2 regions of the Halomonas sp. 11-S5 genome follow, and region 2 is predicted to be linked to the other one. Evidence: predicted binding sites of a transcription regulator. Region 2 holds the regulator's gene; the other holds the start of a gene.
The links. The regulator FNR, encoded in region 2, switches genes on or off when oxygen is low (the NO sensors DNR and NnrR bind a similar motif). The targets are predictions, from matches to a motif close to TTGATNTANATCAA.
Positions count from the first base shown of each region.

Region 1: a site for FNR is predicted at 3,315-3,328, ahead of OP497_RS03335 (OmpW family outer membrane protein). Genes of this name have one in related genera too.

Region 1 is NZ_JARANW010000003.1:62,867-68,954, reverse strand. It holds gene putA (bifunctional proline dehydrogenase/L-glutamate gamma-semialdehyde dehydrogenase PutA) at 1-1,032, shown strand, start outside; gene OP497_RS03350 (hypothetical protein) at 1,073-1,195, shown strand; gene putP (sodium/proline symporter PutP) at 1,211-2,701, shown strand; gene OP497_RS03340 (hypothetical protein) at 2,895-3,188, opposite strand; gene OP497_RS03335 (OmpW family outer membrane protein) at 3,413-4,045, shown strand; gene OP497_RS03330 (YqcC family protein) at 4,279-4,611, opposite strand; gene OP497_RS03325 (DUF3549 family protein) at 4,909-5,934, shown strand; gene OP497_RS03320 (RimK/LysX family protein) at 5,958-6,088, shown strand, end outside.
Region 2 is NZ_JARANW010000002.1:64,793-70,880, forward strand. It holds gene OP497_RS01855 (heavy metal translocating P-type ATPase) at 1-489, shown strand, start outside; gene ccoS (cbb3-type cytochrome oxidase assembly protein CcoS) at 486-701, shown strand; gene OP497_RS01865 (sulfite exporter TauE/SafE family protein) at 701-1,399, shown strand; gene hemN (oxygen-independent coproporphyrinogen III oxidase) at 1,497-2,879, shown strand; gene fnr (fumarate/nitrate reduction transcriptional regulator Fnr) at 2,996-3,739, shown strand; gene ttcA (tRNA 2-thiocytidine(32) synthetase TtcA) at 3,908-4,828, opposite strand; gene OP497_RS01885 (3'-5' exonuclease) at 4,920-5,546, opposite strand; gene OP497_RS01890 (DUF294 nucleotidyltransferase-like domain-containing protein) at 5,596-6,088, opposite strand, start outside.

The sequences.
Region 1 (6,088 bases), on a different contig from region 2:
TGCGGCCAGCTGGTCGCCGCCGCCGTGGCCGGCAACACCGTGCTCGCCAAGCCCGCCGAGCAGACCTCGCTGATCGCCCACCGGGTGATCGAACTGCTCTTTGAGGCCGGCATGCCCCGTGACGTGGTACAGCTGCTGCCGGGCGACGGTCCCACCGTAGGCAGCGTGCTGACCAGCGACCCGCGCATCACCGGGGTCGTGTTCACCGGTGGCACCGACACCGCCCAGATCATCAACCGCGCCCTGGCCGCACGCGACAATGCCCCGCTGCCCACGCTGATCGCCGAGACCGGCGGCATGAATGCCATGATCGTCGACTCCACCGCCCTGCCCGAGCAGGTGGTGGTGGACGCAGTCCGTTCGGCCTTTCAGAGTGCCGGCCAGCGTTGCTCGGCCTTGCGGGTGCTCTACCTCCAGGAGGACGTGGCCGACCGGGTCATCGAGATCCTGAGAGGGGCCATGGACGAGCTGCAGGTCGGCGATCCCCGCGACCTGGGGACGGACGTGGGCCCGGTGATCGACGAGGACGCCCGCCAGGGACTCACCGCCCATATCGACAGGCTCAAGGGCGAGGGTCGCCTGGTGGCCGAGACACGCCTCGATCCGGCACAGACCGCCGACGGCACCTTCGTTGCGCCGGTGGCCTTCGAGATCGATGGCATCGAGGCGCTGGAGCGCGAGCAGTTCGGCCCTGTGCTGCACATCGTGCGCTACAAGGCCAGCGAGATCGACCGGGTGGTCGACGCCATCAACGGGCGGGGCTATGGCCTGACCTTCGGCGTGCACAGTCGCAACGAATCCTTCGCCGAGCAGATCGCCCGGAAGGTTCGTGTTGGCAATGTCTACGTCAACCGCAATATCATCGGTGCCGTGGTCGGCGTTCAGCCATTCGGCGGCCAGGGTCTCTCCGGCACCGGCCCCAAGGCCGGCGGGCCGCACTACCTGCTGCGCTTCGCCACCGAGAAGACAGTGACCGTTAATACCGCCGCCCTGGGTGGCAATGCGTCACTGCTTGCGCTGGGAAACGAGTGAACCTCACTCATCATCAACAAGAAACTGAAGGAACCCCCTAATGATTGAAAACAATGCCAATAACGGCCTCACGCTAGCGCCCGACCCGATCGTGGTGCTCGCCACCAGTGTTCTGGCCGGCACGCCTACCAACAAGATGTCGGAGCTACATCCGGCCCAATAAACGGGAGAAGTTTTTATGGCTACTGGCGTTTGGATCAGTCTCTTCGCTTACTTTGCGCTCATGATCGCTATCGGCTTTTATGCCATGCGCAAGTCCACGTCCACCTCTGAGGATTACATGCTGGGTGGCCGAGCCCTCAGCCCACAAGTGGCGGCCCTGTCGGCCGGCGCGTCGGACATGAGTGGCTGGTTGCTGCTGGGCCTCCCCGGGGCGATGTTCGTATCGGGGCTGGGGTCTGCCTGGATCGGTATCGGCCTGCTCGTGGGTGCGTTCTTCAATTGGACGCTGGTCGCACCCCGCCTTCGCGAGCAGACGCTTCACTATAATGATGCGATAACCATTCCGGAATTCCTCGGGAACCGGTTCCCGACTCAGGCCATTCCGCTGAGAACGGTATCCGCTATCGTCATCGTGATCTTCTTCGCGGTTTACACGGCCTCTGGCCTGGTGGCAGGCGGCAAGCTGTTCGAAAGTGCGTTTGCCGGCGTTCTCAACATTGGTGGCATGAGTGACTATGCGTCGGGCGTTGTCATCACACTGGGCGTGGTGCTTGCCTATACGGTAGTTGGCGGCTTCCTGGCCGTGAGCATGACGGACTTCGTGCAGGGCTGCATCATGATGCTGGCCCTGGTGATCATGCCGGCGGTGGTGCTCTTTGGCGAAGGTGGCGGGGGTTTCTCCCAGGCCTCACAAACCCTGAACGAGGTCGATCCTACGCTACTCTCGTGGACGGAGGGACTGACCATTGTCGGCTGGCTGTCTGCGGTGACCTGGGGTCTGGGGTACTTCGGGCAGCCGCACATCATCGTGCGCTTCATGGCCATCCGGTCTCAGAAGGATGTTCCGATTGCCCGTAACATCGGCATGAGCTGGATGCTCATCTCCTTGATCGGCGCGATCTCTCTTGGCATCTTCGGGCGTGCCTATGCAGTACGCAACGGCATGAATGTCGAAGATCCGGAAACGATCTTCATCATCCTGGCGGACCTGCTGTTCCATCCGCTGGTTACCGGCTTCCTCTATGCGGCACTGCTCGCTGCGATCATGAGCACCATTTCCAGCCAGCTCCTGGTGTCGTCTTCCTCGCTGACCGAGGACTTCTACCGCCTGTTCCTGCGTAAAAAGGCTGGGGAAAAGGAGGTCGTCGCCATCGGCCGGGCTTGTGTCGTACTGGTGGGTCTGGTTGCCGCCATCATTGCATCCGATCCGAACTCCAAGGTTCTGGGGCTGGTCAGTAACGCCTGGGCAGGCTTTGGTGCGGCGTTCGGCCCGCTCATTATCCTGTCGCTGATGTGGCCGCGCACCAATGGGGCTGGCGCCCTCGCGGGCATGGTGGTGGGTGCCCTCACCGTCATGCTCTGGATCTCACTGGGCTGGAACGGAAAGTTCATGGGGGGACCCGGCGTGTACGAGATCATTCCTGGCTTCATCGCTTCCTTCATCGCCATCCTGGTGGTGAGCAGCGTGACTGCCGACGCCGGTGAGTATCAGCACATCACTCGCTAACAGAGCGCGAGAGCGCGTCTAACGCACTGAAGGTAAAGAAAGGGCTCCTGCGGGAGCCCTTGCCGTTATCGGGGCGACAGGCATCGCTGTCCGCGACTGTCTGGCGCACACGCAGAAAAGCCGCCTTCGGGCGGCTTTTCTCGTTTCTGGCTGGCCTTCTGCTCGAAAGCGGCGCGCTGCCCGTCGCGACGGATCAGGCCATGGCCGCCCGGACCAGCAGCACCAGGGTGAAGGCACCGAGCGCCACCAGGCTCCAGGGGGGCGTGGTCATCCGCCGCAGCCAGTATTGGCGCGCCTCCAGCCCCATCGGTGCCATGAAGGCCGCGCCCAACGCCCAGACGCCCAGCCCGATCAGCGGCAGGCGTAGCCCCATCGGCAGCGCGCTGATCAGGGCGGGCTGCCACAGCAGCCACAGCGCCAGCGCCGCCGCCAGCAGCATCGCCCCCAGGGTCACGCCGGGCAGGCGTCGACGTATCTTGATCTCCATCTCGGCTCTCCTTGTCGCCTGCTCCCAGTCAAGACGATTCACGGCCAGGATGCGAGTTCCCAGCGCGGCATGCCACCGCCCCTGGCGTCTTACCTTTCGCACCTTCATGGCACTGACAACCGACCCTTGCGCTGGATCAATAACTCCCCACCCCTGCCGCGATAGACTGCCGGCATGTTCCGTTGCGGCAAGCGGCCGCACCTTCGTCAACCAGGAGTCGACCCATGCACAAGACCGCCCTCCCCACCCTGCTCGCCGCCGGCATCGCGGCGGCCGCCTTCACCGCCAGCACCCAGGCCTTCGCCTACGGCGCCGGCGACTTCTTCACCCGCGTGGGCGTGGCCAAGGTCGAGCCCAAGAGCGACAACGGCGAACTCACCGCAGACAATCTTGAGATCGATGTCGAGGACGATAGCGCCTTTGCCTTTACCCTGGGCTATCGCTTCACCGACAAGCTGGGCGTCGAGCTGCTGGCCGCCGAGCCCTTCGACCACAACTTCAACATCGCCGACGGGGCTGTTACCGGCTCCACCGACCATCTGCCGCCGACCCTGACCGTGCAGTACTACCCGCTGGGCGGCACCGCGGCCCGCGTCCAGCCCTATGCCGGCATCGGCGTCAACTACACCACGTTCTCCGATGAAGAGATCGTGGGCGGCGGTGACCTTGAGCTGGATGACTCCTGGGGCGCCGCCGGCCAGTTGGGCGTCGACCTGCTGATCGACGACCACTGGGCGCTCAACGCCGCCGCCTGGTACCTGGATATCGATACCGATGCCAGCCTCGACGGTGACGACATCGGCACGGTCGAGATCGACCCGGTGGTGGTGATGGCGGGCCTCAGCTTCCGCTTCTGATCGCTCCGCCCAACACCACGAGGCCCGCCATTCGGCGGGCCTCATTGCGTTCGGTGCCTTCAGGCGCCTAGCGAGGCGAATGCCGCGAAAGATCCAACTCTACCAGGGTCGCCTCGTCGAGCCCGGTGACCGCCTCCACCGCCGAGCCACTTCGCCCGGCGGGCAGAGCCGATGCGAGCCGCGACCCGGCCAGGATTCATGTTGCTGCCGTAGGCGAAGGACCAGGGCATGGCTCAGTTCTCGGTGACCAGGCGGTCGATCTCCTCAACCACGCGACATAGCAGCAGCCGGTCGCTGACGCGCGCGCCCTCCTGCGTCAGCCAGGCCTCCACCGCGGGCGCCACGTCGCACGTCGATGGCATCGGCGAGCGCGATTCGACCAGGGCCTCCAGGCGCACGATGAGCACGAAGCGCAGCCACTGGGGCAGCGTCATGGTGTCGATGCAGAACGGCTGGACGCTGCGGTAGGCCTCCGGGTCGGGTCGCTCCATGCGCCACAGGTCGGCGGCCTTCATGGTGGCCTCGAGCTCGCGCAGGGCGGCGCCGAGTTCGTCGTGAACGGTCATCAGCAATCTCTTCGGTGCATGTGGGGCCATTATCCCCGTTCGGCCCCGCCGCTGGCCACCCCGCGGGCCTTGGCCCATCCGGAAGCGTCCCCGTTACCCGCCTTGTGCACAGTGCACAGATATCCTGAACGGGCCTGTGGATAAACGTTGGAAAGATCTCCCCTGGCCGCTTCCCATGGGCCGTGGGGCAGACTGGTCAACAACTGACCAACGACGGGTCGCGACGACGACCCTCACGGGCGGCTGACAGCACCCCGACACCGCGGTAGAGTGCACGGTTCCTGACCGGGAGACAGCATGCAACCGATCCACAGCCTTCACGACTTCTTCCTGCGCAGCGGTGCCGAGGTGAGGCTCTACCACCTGGGCCGCCGGGTCGAGCCCTGTTCGCTCGACACCCTGGCCGCCTTCGAGGCCGGCGATCTGGCCTGGCCGGCACCTTGGCGGGGAACGGCACGCCTGGCCATGGTGTTCCGCCTGGGCGACCTGGAGGACCCACTGATCTGGTTCCTGGCCTTGCCGCTGGACGAGCAGGGCCATCTCGACCCGGCCCCGCGGGACGCCTTCGTGCAGCGCCTGCTGGAGACCCTCGGCCACGGCGTGCAGGACCTGGGGCGCACGCAGAGTGCCGGGATCGACAACCTGATGCAGGACAACCCCCTGGCCTTCAGCCCCACGCTGCCTTTCCAGGCCGTGCTGCATGCGCGCGCCAGCCGGGATGCGGGCCTTCCCGCCAGCCAGCACTTCGAGCCGGCCGAGGCCTACCTGACCGGGCAACAGGCGATCGACTGGCGCGCTCTGGGCCTGCAGGGCCTGGCCGATGTCGCGGTGCGCCTGGACGCGGACACGAGCCGAACGCTGGCCGCGCGCCTCGACACCCTGCCCGGCGAGGTGCTGACCTCGCTGTGCTACTGTCTGGAGCATGTGGCGATTGCCGACGACCTGGCCCGCGCCCTGCGCCGTCGCGGAGAAGCGGCGGGCCGCGCCGGGGACATCGAGACCTTCTGCGCCTGCGTGCGGGCCATGGGCGGCGCCTCGAGCGAGCTGGCCGGCGCCTGGTTCGACGTGCTGCTCGATGACCCGGACGCCTGCGGCCCCGACCTGCTGGCGGCCATCGCCGGACGCGGCTGGCACCACCTGGAGGATGCCGAGCGCCTGCCCCGCTTCCTCAACCGCCTGGCCGAGACCCCCGGGGCCGACTTCACGGCCGTGGCCCGTGACCTGGCGCTGATCCCGCGACTGCGCCTGCCGCTGCTGATGACGCTGCGCGAGGCCGGGGCGGACTCCGCCATCGGCCGCCGTCTGGCCGGCCTGTCACGTTGAGTGCAGAGACCTGGGAGGAAATGATGAAAGAACTGCCCTACACGCCCAAGGCGGTGATCGGCCGCCGCGAGATGGTCACCCTGCCGGAACTGCACCTGACGCTCTGCGCCAAGGCCGATACCGGCGCCCGGACCTCGGCGCTGCATGCCGAGGA
Region 2 (6,088 bases):
TCGGCGGTGGCGGACATGGCCCGGCGCCTGGGCATCGATACCTGGCAGGCGGCGGCCACCCCCGAGGACAAGCTGGCCCGCCTCCAGGCCCTGCAGGCCAGCGGCGAACGCGTGGCCATGGTCGGGGACGGCATCAACGACGTGCCGGTACTGGCCGGCGCCGACGTGGCCATCGCCATGAACGGTGCCACCGACCTGGCACGCACCCGCGCCGACGCCGTCTTGCTCGGCCCGCGCCTGGGGCGTATCGTCGAGGCCATCGAGACCGGCCGGGCCACCCGGCGGATCATCCGCCAGAACCTGGCCTGGTCGCTGGTCTACAACATCTCGGCGCTGCCCCTGGCGGCCATGGGGTTCGTGCCTCCCTGGCTGGCGGCCATCGGCATGTCGGCCAGCTCCCTGGTGGTCGTCGGCAATGCCCTGCGCCTGACTCGGGACGCCCCCTCACGCCAGGTCGGCAGCGACGCCACCAGGCTGGTGAACGCATGAACATCCTCTACCTGCTGATCCCCCTCTCACTGATCCTGCTGGGGCTGGCCGTCTGGGCCTTCTTCTGGGCCGTCAAGCACGACCAGTTCGAGGACCTGGAGGGACCCGCCTACCGCATCCTCTTCGACGAGGACGACAACGACCGCCCGAAGGACGACCGGCGACCCCCTGAGCGTGACGCCCCCTGCGACGACGAGGAAGGCCGCGACTGATGAACCCCACCGGCCTCGACCTGCCCCCGCTGGCCGCCGCCTTCGTCTTCGGCCTGCTCGGTGGTGCCCACTGCATCGGCATGTGCGGCGGCATCATGAGCGCCCTGACCTTCGCCGTCCCGCCCAGCATGCGCAGCCCGGCACGCCTCTCCGGGCTGCTGCTGGGCTACAACCTGGGCCGGATCGCCAGCTACATGGTGGCCGGCGCCCTGGTGGCGGGGCTCGGCACCCTGGTCGCCCTCGCCCCCCAGGCGCGCCTGGTTCTCCAGGCCCTGGCCGCGGTGATGCTGATCCTGATGGCCCTCTACATCGCCGACTGGTGGAAGGGGCTGCTGCGAGTCGAGGCCCTGGGGCGCCGGCTCTGGACGCATCTCGAGCCGCTGGGTCGGCGCCTGATGCCGGTGGTACAGGTGCCCCAGGCGGTGGCCCTGGGGGCGGTGTGGGGCTGGCTGCCCTGCGGGCTGGTCTACTCCATGCTCGCCTGGAGCCTGGCCATCGCCGAACCCTGGCGCGGCGCCGCCCTGATGGGTGCCTTCGGCCTCGGCACCCTGCCGGCCCTGCTGGCCACCGGGCTGGCCGCCCGCCAGCTCGGCACCCTGATCCGCCACCCGGCCACCCGGACGCTGGCCGCGCTGTCGATCATCGCCTTCGCCCTCTGGCAGCTGTGGACGCTGCTGCGCGCCTCGGTGGGCCACTGACCCCCGACGCGATTCCCGCTTCGCTTGACGCAGCTCAACGCGGTCCCCGGCGCTCGGCGCTAGCATGAAGGCACGTTCAACCTCCGGAGTGCCCTCAATGTCCGCTCGAGCCGTCGTCGGTGACCGTCCCAGCGGCTCCACCCTGATCCGCGACGCGGGCGTGCTGCGCCGTCATGGCGCCGGTGGGCCGCGCTACACCAGCTACCCCAGCGCCGACAGCTTCACGACGGACTTCTCCGGCGACGACCTGACGGCGGCCCTGGCGCGCAGCAACGCCAGCGGGCAGGACCTATCACTCTACGTGCACGTACCCTTCTGCCGCCACAGCTGCCACCACTGCGCCTGTACCCGGGTGACCGAACAGAGCACCCGGCGCGCCGAGCCCTACCTCTCGCGGCTCGACCGGGAAATGGTGCTGACCGCGCGCCACCTGGAGGGCTCACGGGAGGTGTCGCAGCTCCACTGGGGCGGCGGAACCCCGACCTTCCTGACCCTCGACCAGATGAGCGATCTGATCGACCGGCTCGACGCGCGCTTCGGGCTGTCGGGCTCGCGTCACCGGGACTACAGCATCAAGGTCGACCCCCGGGACGCCGATGTCTTCACCCTGCGCCATCTCCAGGCCCTGGGCTTCAACCGCCTGAGCCTGTCGGTGCTGGACCTGGACCCGCGGGTCCAGCGCGCCATCAACCGCCACCAGCCCCGGGTGCTCACCGAACAGCTGATCGACGAGGCTCATCGGCTGGGCTTCCGCTCCCTGGGGCTGGAACTGATGTATGGCCTGCCCGGCCAGACTCGAGAGCGCTTCGCCGAGACCCTCGAGCAGGTGATCGCCATGGCCCCGGCCCGCCTGTCGCTGTTCCCCTACGACCACCGGCCCGAGCATTTCACCGCCCAGCGCCGGATCCGGGCCGAGGAACTGCCGCCACCGGGGGAGCAGCTGGCCATCCTCGACACCGCCCTCGCGATGCTTGCCGGTGCCGGCTACGTGCACATCGGCATGGAACTCTTCGCCCGCCCCGAGGATCCGCTGGCCACGGCCCAGGCCCGGGGCCTGATGTCGCGCAGCCTGAGTGGCTACAGCGCGCTTCCCGCCGGCGACCACCTGGGCCTGGGCGTGAGTGCGCTCAGCCGGCTGGGCGGCATCGCCGCCCGCAACCCCATGGCCCTGGGCGACTACGAGGCGCGACTCGATGCCGGTCGCCTGCCGGTGGAGCGGGGCCTGCGACTGACCGATGACGACCGCCTGCGAGCCCGCGCCATCGAGCGCCTGATGTGCGACATGCGCCTGGACCTGGCCGTGCTCGGGCAGGCGTTCGACCTGGATGCCGGAGCACACCTGAACGAGGCCCTGGCCCGGCTGGCGCCGGCCGAACGGGACGGCCTGGTGAGGCGGCGCGGTCAGTGTCTCGAGGTCACGCCGGCGGGGCGGCTGCTGGTCCACCGCCTGGCCGCGGCCTTCGATGCCCGTGCCGCCTGACCGGCACGGCGCATGGCATCTCGCGCTCACGCGGGGGAGTACCTCCTAAGGGAGGCTTTGCCGGTGGACGACAATCCTCCATACTGTGACGAGAGTCATCATTCATGGAGGAGAGCATGCCCGACACCGCGACCGGTAGGTGCCGTTCATTGCTGAACGAGACCCGCTGCCAGACGTGCAGCCTGAGCTCGCTCTGCCTGCCCCTGGCGCTCGAGGTTCAGGACATGGACCAGTTCGACGCCATCATCCGGCGTCGGGCGCCGCTCAAGAAGGGCGAGTCGCTGTTCCGCCAAGGCAGCTCCTTCACCAGCGTCTTCGCGGTGCGCTCCGGCAGCCTCAAGCAGGTGACCACCGAGGGCAGCGGCGAGGACCAACTCACCAACTTCTACCTGCCCAGCGAACTGGTGGGACTCGACGGCATCGCCGAGGAACGCTACCCCGGCACGGTCGTGGCCCTGGAGACCACCACGGTGTGCGAGATTCCCTTCGACCGTCTCGACGCCCTCTCCGAGTCGCTGCCCGAGCTTCGGGGCCAGCTCTACCGCAGCATGAGCAAGGAGATGCGCGACGATCGCCGCATGATGCGGCTGCTCTCACGCAAGACCGCCGACCAGCGCCTGGCCAGCTTCTTCACCAGCCTCTCCGACCGCTTCCGCCGTCGCGGCTACTCCCCCTACAGCTTCCGGCTCTCCATGTCCCGAGCCGACATCGGCAATTACCTGGGACTGGCCGTGGAGACCGTCAGCCGCATCCTGGGCCGTTTCCAGTCACAAGGACTGGTGGCCGTTTCCGGCCGCGAGGTCAACATCCTCGACCTGGCGGCGCTGATCGAAGTGGCCGAGGAGGAGGGCGCGCACTAAAGCTCGAAGCTCGAAGCTCGAAGCTCGAAGCTCGAAGCTCGAAGCTCGAAGCTCGAAGCTCGAAGCTCGAAGCTCGAAGCTCGAAGCTCGAAGGCAGCCTGAATCGAATCGCCCCCGTGACCTTGTCACGGGGGCGATTCGATTGTCTTGCCGCTTACGGCTTAAAGCTTACAGCTCCTGATGGATATCGATGCGGTCGGCCTGCCTCTGCGCCTGCTTCTCCTCGAGGCCGGCGAAGTCGAAGAGCTCGCGGTCGGCCAGCTGCGAGGGCGCTACGTTGGTGACCGCCTTGAACATGCTCTCGAGACGGCCGGGATGCGTCGTCTCCCACTCGGCCAGCATCTCCTTGACCACCTGGCGCTGCAGGTTGGGCTGAGAGCCGCAGAGGTTGCAGGGAATGATCGGGAAGTCCATCAGCCGAGCGAACTCGGCGATGTCCGCCTCGCGGCAGTAGGCGAGCGGGCGGATGACCATGTTGCGGCCATCGTCGGAGAGCAGCTTGGGCGGCATCGCCTTGAGGCTGCCGCCGAAGAACATATTGAGAAACAGCGTCTCGAGGATGTCCTCGCGGTGGTGGCCCAGCGCCACCTTGGTGGCACCGATCTCCTCCGCGAAGCCGTAGAGCGAGCCCCGCCGCAGCCGCGAGCAGAGCGCGCAGGTGGTCTTGCCCTCGGGGGTCTTCTCCTTGACCACCGAGTAGGTGTCACGCTCGAGGATATGGTACTCGACGCCGATGCCCTCCAGGTAGGCCGGCAGCACGTGTTCCGGAAAACCGGGCTGCTTCTGGTCGAGGTTCACCGCCACCAGCGAGAAGTTGACCGGGGCGTTGCGCTGCAGGTTGCGCAGGATCTCCAGCAGGGTGTAGCTGTCCTTGCCCCCGCTGAGGCAGACCATCACCCGGTCACCCTCATGGATCATGCCGTAGTCGATGATCGCATTGCCCACCTGGCGACGCAGGCGCTTGTGCAGCTTGTTGAACTCGCGCTTGCCTCGGGCATCGAGGCCCTCGAGGGTCGACGCAGGCTCTGTGGGGGACGGGCCATCGGGCGCGGCGGTGTCACGGGGGTCGAACATCAGGGCGTCTTGCATGGTCTCGGGCGCTGCCTGGGCGGCTGGAAATGACGGGCGCTATCCTATCACCCTCGCCACGGCCAGGCGAAGCGCACCCCGGGCACGAGGATCAGCAGAGCCGTTTCGCCAGCATGGGACCTCGCGCCAGGCGCAGATGGATGAGTGCCGTGGTGACGGCATCGCCCAAGGCGGTGTGCCGCCCCATGACCGGCACCCCCAGGCGCTCGGCCACCTGCTCGAAGCGCGGCCGGACATCCAGCTCGGGATGGCTGCGACGCAGCTGGCGCTGGTAGGTCTGGGCCACGTCGATGCCGGCATTGGGCAGGTCGAAGCCGAAGAGGGGGCGCAGGTAGCGGTTGAGCATCGCCAGGTCGAAGTCCAGGCACCAGCCGACCAGCGGGCGGTTGCCGACGAAGTCCAGGAACTGCGCCAGGGCCTCCTCGACACCCGCGCCATCGGCCAGGTCGATGCCGCGCAGGCCGTGGATGCGGATCGAGTCGCCAGAGAGGCTCGCCGGCCTCGCCAGGCGCAGGTCGAGCGAATCGCTGGTCAGGACGCGGTCACCGCGGATGCGCACCGCGGCCAGCGACACCAGCTCGGCGTGGCGGGTATCGAGCCCGGTGGTCTCGCAGTCGATGGCGACCATCTCGTCCCCGGTGTAAGGGGAGAAGAGCCAGCCGTAGTCGCCGTGGGCCTGTCGTCGACGATCGGCGGCGCGCCTGAGTGCCTTGAGCATGGATGAACCTCCTGTTGTCGTTGTCGTTCCCTGAGTGAGTGCCCGTGGCTCACGAGTACTCGAGGTGGAAGCGGTGCGACAGCCGCTGCTTGAAGTCCTTGACGATATGCAGTGCCTCGCGCAGCAGGTCCCGCTCCAGCGAGGAGAGTTCCTGGACCACCACCCGATCGGGCTGCTCGCCTCGGCCTTGCGAGCCGTCGAGGCGGTCGAGCTGCTGGCGCAGTCGCAGCTCGGTGAACAGCGACAGGGCCTCCCCCAGGTCCTCGGCGAAGCGCTCCTCCAGGCGACCGTCGGCGACCAGCGCCGCGAGCCGGTCCAGGGTGGAGGTCGCGGTGATGCGACGCTCCAGCGCCAGGGTGCGCACCCCGTGGACGATCGGGAAGATGCCGCCCTTCTTGATGTCGACGCCGTGCTGCGGCTTCTTCAGGGAGCCGAACAGCGTCAGCGGCGTGGAGAAGCGCAGTGCCGTGCGCGCGAAGTAGGAGAGCAGGATCTCGTCGCGGCTGCAGTGCTCGAAGAGTTCCTCGCGCAGCCGGTCGAGC